DNA from 2 places in the Pseudomonas sp. C11 genome. Region 1 is predicted to be linked to the other one. Evidence: riboswitches for the same ligand, from Rfam matches in the RefSeq annotation. Region 1 holds a riboswitch; the other holds the start of a gene.
The links. Region 1 has a riboswitch for cobalamin ahead of cobW (cobalamin biosynthesis protein CobW). Riboswitches for the same ligand answer to the same signal wherever they lie in the genome.
Positions count from the first base shown of each region.

Region 2: another riboswitch for cobalamin. It lies ahead of VC352_RS16475 (energy-coupling factor ABC transporter permease); the one in region 1 lies ahead of cobW (cobalamin biosynthesis protein CobW).

Region 1 covers NZ_JAWIIP010000007.1:204,703-210,613, reverse strand. The annotation lists gene cobN (cobaltochelatase subunit CobN) at 1-526, opposite strand, end outside; gene cobW (cobalamin biosynthesis protein CobW) at 654-1,703, opposite strand; cobalamin riboswitch at 1,798-1,993, opposite strand; gene VC352_RS13430 (cobalamin biosynthesis protein) at 2,080-2,517, shown strand; gene cobM (precorrin-4 C(11)-methyltransferase) at 2,514-3,269, shown strand; gene VC352_RS13420 (hypothetical protein) at 3,492-3,722, opposite strand; gene glmS (glutamine--fructose-6-phosphate transaminase (isomerizing)) at 3,719-5,569, opposite strand; gene VC352_RS13410 (DeoR/GlpR family DNA-binding transcription regulator) at 5,581-5,911, opposite strand, start outside.
Region 2 covers NZ_JAWIIP010000009.1:272,816-278,726, forward strand. The annotation lists gene VC352_RS16460 (threonine dehydratase) at 1-692, shown strand, start outside; gene VC352_RS16465 (hypothetical protein) at 695-1,504, opposite strand; gene amn (AMP nucleosidase) at 1,608-3,080, opposite strand; gene VC352_RS16475 (energy-coupling factor ABC transporter permease) at 3,178-3,861, opposite strand; cobalamin riboswitch at 3,900-4,103, opposite strand; gene VC352_RS16480 (acyl-CoA dehydrogenase family protein) at 4,257-5,906, opposite strand; gene VC352_RS16485 (TetR/AcrR family transcriptional regulator) at 5,903-5,911, opposite strand, start outside.

The sequences.
Region 1 (5,911 bases):
CGCGCGGCAGCGGTTGCGGCTCCTGCCACGTGTCGTCCCGGCTCAGCCAGCGGTTGCCGATGCAGCGGAACAACTGGCGGGCATTCTCCAAGCCGCCCTGGCGCAGGTACTGCCAGAGGCGCTGGCTGTCTTCTTCACCGACATTGCCGAGGGCATTCAACTCCGGGTCGGGCTTGTCGTCGCCCGGCACCATGATCACCGTGGCGCCGCGCGCGCCCAGCTCAACCAGGCGCTCCACACCGTAGCGCCAGTAGCTGACCCCTCCATGCACCGAGATCAGGATGACCTTGGCGTGCTGCAGCACCTGCTCGACGTAGTAGTCCACCGAGGCGTTGTTGCTCAGCTGCGCCGGGCTGGCCAGGCGCAGGCTGGGGTAGTCCTCAGGCAGTTGCCGGGCGGCTTCAGCCAGCAACGACAGATGCGAATCGCCCGTGCACAGGATCACCAGCTCGGCAGGCGTCTGGCCAAGGTCGGCGATGCTGTCAGCCGGCAGTTGGGCGCCGGGTTGGGTGCGCAGTAAGTGCATATTCGCTCTGTGGGAGGGGCTTTAGCCGCGATTGGTCTTAGCGCCGTAGGGTGTACTCAGTTATCCGGCGGACTGTTCGCTTCGCTCCTGAGTCCGCCCTACGATCGAGTACGCCCTACGCTCTGTATCAGGCCAGCGCCGCTTTCAGCTCGGCCTCGATGGCCGAGCGGTCAAGCTGCTGGCCGATCACCACCAGGCGGCTGACACGCGGCTCGTCAGCCAGCCAGGCGCGGTCGAAGTGACGGTCAAAGCGCTGGCCCACACCCTGCACCAGCAGGCGCATGGGTTTGCCAGGGATCGCTGCGAAACCTTTCACCCGCAGGATGCCGTACTTGGCCACAGCGTCTTTCAGTGCGGCGAGCAGGCGCGGCTCCTCTGTTTCCGGTAGTTCCACGTGGAACGAGTCGAATTCCTCGTGATCGTGGTCGTCGTCTTCATCGTCGTGATGGGTGCGGCGATTTTCGATATGCAGCTCGGTTTCGCTGTTCAGGCCCAGCAGCACGTCCAGCGGCAGCTCACCACCGTGCGCCTCGATCACCTTGACCGCTGGCGGCAACTCCTCGGCCACCTCGGCGCGCACGGCAGCGAGCGCCTCGGCGTCGAGCAGGTCGGCCTTGTTGAGGATCACCAGGTCGGCGCTGGCCAGTTGGTCGGCGAACAGCTCGTGCAGCGGCGACTCGTGGTCGAGGTTGGGGTCGAGCTTGCGCTGCTCGTCCACCTGGTCGGGGAAGGCAGCGAAGGTGCCGGCGATCACTGCAGGGCTGTCGACCACGGTAATTACCGCGTCGACCGTGCAGGCGTTGCGGATTTCCGGCCAGTTGAAGGCCTGCACCAGCGGCTTGGGCAATGCCAGACCACTGGTCTCGATGAGGATATGGTCGAGATCGCCGCGGCGCGCCACCAGCTCACGCATCACCGGGAAGAACTCTTCCTGCACGGTGCAGCACAGGCAGCCGTTGGCCAGTTCGAAAACTCGGCCATTGGCCTCCTCCTCGCTGCAGCCGATGGAGCACTGCTTGAGGATCTCGCCATCGATGCCCAGTTCACCGAACTCGTTGACGATCACCGCGATACGGCGGCCGCCGGCATTGGCCAGCAGGTGGCGCAGCAGGGTGGTTTTGCCGGCACCGAGAAAACCGGTGACGATGGTGACAGGCAGTTTGGCGAGGGTTTTCATCAAGGGCCCCGTGGCGTCGGTAGGTTCGGCGGACGGGTACGCGCAGGCGGGCACACAAGGGCGTGCTGGCCGCGTCGGATCACCCCGTCCGAGCAAATGGCTGGTCTGTCGAGGCAGGTCTCCTGGCTCACGGCGTGCGCGTTGCGCATCCTTCACCTTCCCGCCTGAGGCAGTGGTGTATCGAAGGGTTTACGACCGTTCACAGTTGCGGGGGCAGCCAGGGCATCGACCCTGTTCCCTCTTAGCTCCTCGGCGCCATGCCGGGAAGAACCTCGAAAGCGAGAAGGCTACGCAGGCCACGGCGGCCGGTCAATCGCGGTTGACCGCTGGCAGGTGCCATGATGAGCTACGCCACCGCTCAGTCCGAATGTCACTCATGTTGCCGACCACCTCCGATCATCCTTCTGCCTCATCGATCCAGGTCGTTGCCGGGCTGGGATGTCGCCGTGGCTGCAGCCTGGACGAGTTGATCGACCTGCTTATCCACAGCCTGGCCCAGCATGAGCTGACGGTGGACAACATAGTCGGCCTGGCCAGCATCGCCCACAAGCGCGACGAAGCCAGCCTGCATGAACTGGCTGAGCACCTGGCCCTTGAGTTGGTGTTTTTCGCCCCCGAGCAACTGAGCCCCTATCAGGCCTTGACCGCCGGCAATGCATTGACCCAGGCAGCCACAGGCAGTCCCGCCGTAGCGGAGCCTTGTGCCCTCGCACTGGCAGCGCGCATGGGCGCATCGCCCTGCCTGCTCGGCGAGAAAAACCGTAGTGCCAGCGCCACCTGTGCACTGGCCACCTTCGATAGAGAACCTGCATGACCGTCTACTTTATCGGTGCTGGCCCCGGCGACCCCGAACTGATCACCGTCAAGGGGCAACGCCTGATCCGCTCGTGCCCGGTGATTCTCTACGCCGGCTCGCTGGTGCCCGAGGCGGTGCTGCAGGGCCACAGCGCCGAACAGGTGGTGAACACTGCCGAGCTGAACCTGGGCGAGATCATCACGCTGCTGCACCAGGCCCATAAGCGCGGCCTGGACGTGGCCCGCGTGCACTCGGGCGACCCGTCGCTGTACGGCGCCATTGGCGAACAGATTCGCGAGCTGCGCGCGCTCGGCATCCCCTTCGAGATCATTCCCGGCGTTACCGCCACCGCTGCCTGTGCGGCGTTGCTGGAATCCGAGCTGACTCTGCCGGGCATCGCCCAGACGGTGATTCTTACCCGCTACGGCACCACTTCGCCGATGCCTGAGGGCGAGCAACTGCATGACCTGGCGCGGCACCGCGCAACCCTGGCCATCCACCTCGGTGTACGCCATCTGCCGGCCATCGTCGACAAACTGCTGCCGCACTATGGCGCCGACTGCCCCATCGCGGTTATCCACAGAGCGAGCTGGCCGGATCAGGACTGGGTGCTGGGCACACTGACCGATATCGAAGAGAGGGTCGCCGCCAAGGACTTCCGCCGCACGGCGCTGATCCTGGTCGGTCGCGTACTCGATCCAGGTGCCTTCGCGGAATCTGCGCTGTATGACGCAGCGCATCGGCACCTCTACCGTCCCGGCACTGATTGAACTCTGGCGAGAAACCGTACAAAGCGCTGAAAGCCTTGCTATGTATGGCTTTCAGCGCTTTATCAACAGGATAGGAAGCGACTTATCCAATCACCCTGTGGATAGTGGGCAAGCTGGCGAGCACTTTCTGTACAACTGGCTGTAAGGCCCTATTCGCAATGGCTTCAGCCAACTGTCACGAGGATATCCACAGCTTGATCCACGCCAACTGTGAGCAACTATTCAGAGCTGTACTTCCACCCGTTTGATGCCCAAGCCGCGCAGCTCGACCATCAACGCATCCAGACTGGTAAAGGTCTGCACCTGCTCAGCATCGTCCACCAGAAAGAAGCTGCGGCCCGCATCCTTGTTGAAGAACACGATCCATTCGCTGGTATTGGCCGGGTTGACCATGACCTGGGTGTGGAAAACCACGCCATCGGCCAACCGCTCGATCACGTCCTGGCGCTTCATTCGACTGTCACGCTCTTGGCCAGGTTACGCGGCTGGTCGACGTCGGTGCCCTTGAGCACGGCAACGTAATACGACAGCAACTGCAGCGGCACGGTGTAGAGGATGGGCGCGAGCAGGTCGTGGATATGCGGCATGGCCACCACATGGGTGCCCTCGCCGTTGCTCATGCCAGCCTGCTGGTCAGCGAAGACGATCAGCTCGCCGCCCCGGGCGCGCACTTCCTGCAGGTTGGACTTGAGCTTTTCCAGCAGCTCGTTGTTCGGCGCCACGGTAACCACCGGCATGTCGGCGTCGACCAGGGCCAGCGGGCCGTGCTTGAGCTCGCCAGCGGGATAGGCTTCGGCGTGGATATAGGAGATTTCCTTGAGCTTAAGCGCCCCTTCCATGGCTACCGGGTACTGCGCACCACGACCCAGGAACAGGCTGTGGTGCTTCTCGGCGAACAATTCGGAGATTTTCTCCACGGTCTTGTCCATGGCCAGCGCTTCGCCCAGGCGGGTCGGCAGGCGGCGCAGTTCTTCGACCACCTGTGCTTCCAGCGCTTTGTCCAGCGTACCGTGCACCTGACCGAGGGCCAGGGTCAGCAGCATCAGGCCGACCAGTTGGGTGGTGAAGGCCTTGGTCGAGGCCACGCCGATTTCCGGGCCAGCCTGGGTCAGCAGGCACAGGTCGGATTCACGCACCAGTGAGCTGGTGCCGACGTTGCAGATCACCAGGCTGGCCAGGTAGCCGCCCTGCCCCGGTGCCTTCTCCTTGGCATTACGCAGCGCGGCCAGGGTGTCGGCGGTCTCGCCTGACTGCGAGACGCTGACGAACAGGGTATCCGGCTGTACCACCACCTTGCGGTAGCGGAACTCGCTGGCCACTTCGACCTGACAGGGAATGCCAGCCAGCTCTTCCAGCCAGTAACGGGCGACCATGCCGGCGTGGTAGCTGGTGCCGCAGGCGACGATCTGCACGTTCTTGACCTTGGCGAACAGCTCGGCGGCCTGTGGGCCGAAGGCCTGCACCAGTACGTGATCACTGCCCAGGCGGCCTTCCAGGGTGCGCTGTACCACCTTGGGCTGCTCGTGGATCTCCTTGAGCATGAAGTGGCGGTACTCGCCCTTGTCGGCGGCCTCGGCGCCTTCGTGGTACTGCACGGCTTCGCGCTGCACCGGCTGGCCAGCGGCGTCCCAGATCTGCACGCTGTCGCGACAGATTTCGGCGATATCGCCTTCTTCCAGGTACATGAAGCGGTCGGTGACCTGGCGCAGAGCCAGTTGATCGGAAGCGAGGAAGTTTTCGCCCAGACCCAGACCGATCACCAGCGGGCTGCCACTGCGCGCGGCGAGCAGACGATCCGGCTGTTTGGCGCTGATCACCGCCAGGCCATAGGCGCCATGCAACTCGGGAATCGCGGCCTTGAGCGCGGCGGTCAGGTCGCCGAGCTGCTGCAACTTGTGATCGAGCAGGTGGACGATGGTTTCGGTATCGGTGTCCGAGGTGAAGACGTAGCCCAGGCCCTTGAGGCGCTCGCGCAGCTCTTCGTGGTTCTCGATGATGCCGTTGTGCACCACGGCCAGCTCGTGCCCGGAGAAATGTGGGTGGGCGTTACGCTCGCTCGGCGCGCCATGAGTGGCCCAGCGGGTATGGGCGATGCCCAGACGCCCAGCCAGCGGTTCGGCCTGCAGGGCGGCCTGCAGTTCGCTGACCTTGCCGACCCGGCGGCGACGATCCAGCGCGCCCTGTTCGGTCAGTAACGCCACGCCGGCGCTGTCATAGCCGCGATACTCCAGGCGCTTGAGCCCTTCGACCAATACCGGGGTGATGTTGCGCTCGGCGATGGCGCCTACGATTCCGCACATGGTGCTCTCCTTCAGTTTTCCAGCGGCGCGAGGATCAGCTGGATGCCGCGCGCGCGTATCTGTTCGGCGGCCTGGGCATCCAGGCGCTCGTCGGTGATCAGGGTATGGACGCTGCTCCAGGGCAGCTCCAGGTTGGGAATGCGCCGGCCGATCTTGTCGCTTTCGACCATGACGATGACTTCGCGTGCCACTTCGGCCATGACCCGCGACAAGCCCAGCAGCTCATTGAAAGTGGTGGTGCCACGCGCCAGGTCGATGCCGTCGGCGCCGATGAACAGTTGGTCGAAGTCGTAGGAGCGCAGCACCTGTTCGGCGACCTGGCCCTGGAACGACTCGGAATGC
Region 2 (5,911 bases), on a different contig from region 1:
CCATCCGCATCCTGGTGCCGCATGGCAACGCCCGCGAGAAGAACGCGGCGATGCGCGCCCTCGGCGCCGAGGTGATCGAATATGGCCGTGACTTCGACGAAGCCCGCGCCGAGGCGGCGCGCCTGGCCGAGCGCGACAACCTGCACTGGGTACCGTCATTGCATGAGGATCTGGTGCGCGGCGTAGCCACCTACGCCCTGGAGCTGCTGGAAGCGGTGCCGAATCTGCGCCGGGTCTATGTGCCTATCGGGCTCGGTTCGGGCATCTGCGGGATGATCCGCACCCGTGACCTGCTTGGTCTCGACACCGAAATCATCGGCGTGGTCGCCAGCGGCGCCGACGCCTATGCACGCAGCTTCGAGCAGGGCTGCCTGGTGCAGACCGAACGTGCCGACACCCTGGCCGACGGCATGGCCTGCCGCCAGCCGCAGCAACTGACACTGGACATGCTCAGCGCCGGCGCTGCACGCATCGTGCGAGTCAACGACGAGGAAATTCGCGCCGCCATCCGCGCCTACCACGAAGACGCCCACAACCTCGCCGAAGGTGCCGGCGCTGCCGCACTGGCCGCTCTGATGCAGGAGCGCGAACTCAATGCCGGGCAGCGCGTGGCCGTGGTACTCAGCGGCGCCAATATCGACCGCGCAGCGCTGGCCGAGCTGTTGCGTGACGAGGCGCCGGTGGCCGCCTGAACTCAAACCGTGGCGAGCGGCTCGGCAGGCTGGCGAGCGGGTGTCTGCCGTAACCAACGCGCCAGCCCCCACTCGGCCGCGATCAGTGCCAGCAACAGAGCGAGCTGAATCAGCAGGGCAATATAGAACGGCTTGAACACATGGCCGACCTGCTTCTTGAACAACCCGAGAAGAAACTCGGCCTGGAACAGCTGCTCGATACGGGCATCCAGTACCTGAGTCAGCACCTTCTCGTTGAGCCCGCTGTAACGGGCGGTTTTCTCTACCGCCATCTCGCCAATCGCCTTGCCTAGCAGGCTGGCGCGCAGACGGTCGAACAGGTCGAAGGCAATGCGCTCGGCGGTCGAGGCATCGGCACGGGCCTCGGCCTCCAGCAGCCGTTCGCTGCGCAGGTAGTCCAGCGCCAACTGGTTGAGCACCTCCTGCACGCTGGCATCGCGCACCGCCAGGGTGCCCTGTTGGCCCTGCGCTTCGACATAGGCCTGGAAATCGCTCCAGACGCCATCAGCAAGCTCCTGCACCATGGGTGCGTAGCTGTCGAGATGGCGATTGATCTGCTGCTGGCTGCCATACAGCAATCCGCCCTGGAAACCGAGAAACCCTCCGGCCAGCGGCAACAGCAGAAAGTAGAGTTTGAGCAGCCAGTGGTGCCAGCGGTTATTGCGCGCCAGCCAGCCCAATCGGTGCAGCTTTAGCGCCAGCAACAGACCCGCAACCGCACCGAGCAGCAGGGCCAGGCCGGTGTAGAGGAAAAGACTGAAAAAGCTGAAGGGTTCCCACAGCGCGGTGAGCAGCAGACGTGCCTGTTCCATGTGTATCGCCTCGTTCGTCCATGACGAGGGCGAGTCTAAACCAGCGCGCTAATCAGTGCCGCCGGGGCGTGACCAGACTGTGCGTCAGGCCACGCCCTGCTTATCAACGGAACGGCGGCTCGTCGAAGCTACGCAGCTTGCGCGAATGCAGCGAGTCGAGCTGGCTGCGCATCAGCTCCAGCGCGGCGATGCCAATATGCAGGTGCTGGGTCACGGCGCGCTCGTAGAAGGCACCGGCCGCACCGGGCAGCTTGATCTCGCTGTGCAACGGCTTGTCCGACACGCAAAGCAGCGTGCCGTAGGGCACCCGCAGGCGATAGCCTTGCGCGGCGATGGTGCCGCTCTCCATGTCCACCGCCACCGCACGCGACAGGTTGATCAACGGGCGCTCCTGCGCCCAGCGCAGCTCCCAGTTGCGATCGTCGTAGGTCAGTACGGTGCCGGTACGCAGGCGCTTCTTCAGCTCATCGCCCTGCTCGCCCGTCACCTGCTTGGCCGCTTCCTGCAGCGCCTGCTGCACTTCGGCCAGCGCTGGCAGCGGGATGTGCGGTGGCAGCACGCGGTCGAGGATGCCGTCGCGGCGCATGTAGGCGTGGGCCAACACGTAATCGCCGATGGTCTGCGACTGACGCAGGCCGCCACAGTGGCCGATCATCAGCCAGCAGTGCGGGCGCAGCACGGCCAGGTGGTCGGTGATGTTCTTGGCGTTGGACGGGCCGACGCCGATGTTGACCAGGGTCACGCCATGACCATCTTCGGCCTGCAGGTGGTAGGCCGGCATCTGGTAGCGGTGCCAGACCACGTTCTCGATGATCGCCTGCATCTCGCCTTCGTTCATGCCGCGCTCGATCACCACGTTGCCGGGCAGCACCATGCGGGTGAAGCGCGAGGCGCCCACCAGCATATCAAGGCCATGGCGGATGAACTGGTCGACGTAACGGTGATAGTTGGTCAGCAGAATCCAGGGCTGCACATGGCGCCAGTCGCTGCCGGTGTAGTGCTGGATGCGCTTGAGCGAGAAGTCGGTACGCGCCGCGTCGAACAGCGCCAGCGGCAGCGGGTCGATGTTCTCCCAGTCGTACAGACCGTCGGCGGTGCCGTCGGTGGCGGCGGACAGGTCGGTACTGGGGAATACCCGCGCCAGCTCAGCGGCGGTCACGCCACTGCCGGCCAGCTCATCGCCGCCCTCGACCACGTACGGGTAAGGAATGTTCTGCTGACTGCGACCGACCTCCACCCGCACGGTGAAGTCGTTCATCAATGGGCGCAGCTGCTCCAGCAGGTATTTGCGGAAGGCAGCCGGCTGGGTCACGGTGATCGCGTAGGTACCTGGGATCTGCACCTTGGCGTAGGCGCGCACGGTGGTCGGCACTTCGCCCTGGCACAGGTAGGTCAGGCGCAGTTCGGGGTAGCGGAACAGGCAGTGCTCGCTGGCATCCGGACGGATGCGCTCCTTGAGGTAGCGCTTGAGCGCGTGGCTCAGGGCACCGGTGGCTTCCTGGTGCAACGCGGCAAGGCGATCAACCGCCTCTTCGGGGGTATGGGCAACGATAAAATCATCGGAACAGGCTTTCACAGGCATCTTCCTGGCAGAACGAACGCCCCTATCTTGCCTGCAACCTCATGGCAAAACATAGCGCGGCGACCGAGCGCATCGGTCACCGCGCTCTGGATCAGGCTGCCGCCTGGTGCAAACGCACGTTGAACAGCGGGCCTCGGCTGAAACGCGCCAGCGCCTTGGCACCAGCCAGCACGCCCAGGTCGATCAGCGGCTCGACCAGAATCACGCTCATGTAGGCCAGGCCGAAGCTGCCCACGGCGGCCAGGTTATCACTGGTAAAGCCATGGCCGTAGAAGGCCCAGAAGCCGACCCAGGCGACGATACCGCCCTGATAGGCGGTCGACAGCGCCAGCGCCTGCTTGTAGGACAGGTCGACATAGGCGGTACCGGGCGCGACGATCCGTTTGGCCAGCACACTGATGGCCCACAGCGGCACCAGCAACGTGGTGACGTTCATGCCGTACTGCGGCAGGTCGAATGGGGCGAACAACAGCCCTTGCAGCAGCAGGCCAGCGGCCAGACCGACGGCCGTGGCACCGGCGCCGAACAGCAGGAGCAAGGTGGAGCCGAGGATCAGGTGCACCTCGGAAACGCCAACCGCATGGTGCGGGAATACCTCGAAGAAGCAGAACACCAGCGCGGTGGTCAGCAGGCTGCGCAGCGCCAGGGCGGTCGCCCCGCCGTTGTCGCGAATGGCATCGCGCGCCAGTTTGGCGGTCAGGCCAAAGGCACCGACTGCGGTTGCGTAGCTGAGGAAAATCTTGGCGCCTTCGACGACACCGGGTTCGATATGCATGCAAGTTCCTTGGCCGCGCCCACCGCGCGACGAGTTGGAGGATCGATGGATTCGATGGCAGGTCTCCTGGCTCACGGCTTGGCACTTCGCCCGCCTTCCCGACCGGAGTCAGTGGCATGAGGGCATCGTTCGCCGCTTACAGTTGCGGGGGCAGCCAGGGCATTGGCGAGACTCGCCGCACCCTGTTCCCTTTTCATCCGCGTCACGTAGGTGCACGCAGAACCATCGGCCGTCAGATTACTCGCCTGCTGGGCTAAAAAACAGCGCGCCGGGCTGGCGCGGTTGGCTCATCCCTGTTGGCGCGGGGAACACGTTTAGTACGACCAACTATCCCAAAGGGAAAAATCAGCCGCTAAAAATCCACCAACTTTTCCTTGTTAAAGATCGCTCAAGAATCAAAGCAGATTCGGCGTGCTACGCGCCAGCAACGCCTCGACGTCGACACCTCGCGGCAGAGTGCCGTAGACCCGTCCACGGCCTTCCAGGCGGCTGGCGATAAAGGCATCTGAGACGGTGGCGTTGCCGGCCTCCAGCAGCAGCTTGGCCTGCAGTGCCACGGCCATATCCTCGGTGAGTTGGCGGGCGCGATACTGGATATCGGCGGTATCGGCAAAATCGGCTTTAAGGCGCTGAATATGCGCCCTGAGGCGGGCATCTCCGTGGCCGTCGCCCAGCTCATTGAACAGCGCATCGAGAACGCCCGGCTCCTTGGACAGAGCGCGCAGCACGTCCAGGCATTGCACGTTGCCGGAGCCCTCCCAGATAGAGTTGACCGGCGCCTCGCGGTAAAGGCGCGGCATGATGGTGTCCTCGACGTAACCGGCACCGCCCATGCACTCGCTGGCCTCGTAGATCATTTCCGGGGCGCGCTTGCAGATCCAGTATTTGCCCACGGCGGTGACCAGGCGGGCGAACTTGTCTTCCTGCGCATCATGCGAGTGGTCGAGCGCGCGGCCCATGCGCATGCACAGCGCCAGCGCGGCTTCGCTCTCCAGCGCCAGGTCGGCGAGCACGTTCTGCATCAGTGGCTGGTCGGCGAGCCGCTTGCCGCCCACCTGACGGTGCGCGCAGTGGTGCGCGGCCTGGGTCAGGGCCTGGCGCATCAGGCTACTGGAGCCGACCATGCAGTCGAAGCGGGTCATGGCCACCATCTCGATGATGGTCGGCACGCCGCGTCCTTCCTCGCCGAGCATCCAGGCGAAGGCGCCACGGTATTCCACCTCGCTGGAGGCGTTGGCCCAGTTGCCCAGCTTGTTCTTCAGGCGCTGGATGTAGAACTGGTTGCGCGTGCCGTCCGGGCGATGACGCGGCAGCAGAAAGCACGACAGGCCCTTGTCGGTGTAGGCCAGGGTGAGGAAGGCGTCGCACATCGGCGCCGAGCAGAACCATTTGTGGCCGACCAGCTCGTAGCCCTGCCCCGGCCCGCCAAGACCGATGGCGTAGGCGCGGGTGGTGTTGGCACGCACGTCGGTGCCGCCCTGTTTCTCGGTCATGGCCATGCCGATGGTGACGCCGGTTTTCTGCTCCATCGGCAGGTTGCGCGGGTCGTACTGGCTGGAGAGGATCTTCGGCAGCCACTGCTCGGCCACGTTGGGCTGCAGGCGAATGGCCGGCACGGCGGCAAAGGTCATGGTCAGCGGGCAGCCACTGGCGGCCTCGGCCTGGCTGTGCAGGTAGGTCAGGCCGGCACGGGCGACATGCGCGCCGGCACGCGGATCGGCCCAGGGCAACGAAGGCAGACCATGCTCGACCGCCGTGCGCATCAGTTCGTGATAGGCCGGATGGAACTCCACCAGGTCGATGCGGTTGCCGTAGCGATCATGACTCTTGAACACCGGTTTGTTCTCGTTGGCGAGAAAGCCGGCCTGCATCAGCGTGCCGCCGGCCAATGCGCCGTAGGCACTCAGGCGTTCGTAGGCCCAGGCCCCGTCATAACGACGAGTCCACTCCTGCAATGGCAGGTCGAGGCGATAGAGATTGGCGCCGTCCAGGCTCGGCACCTGGTTGAACACCTCATGAGTTTCGGCGTGCAGGCTGGGTTTCATCGCGT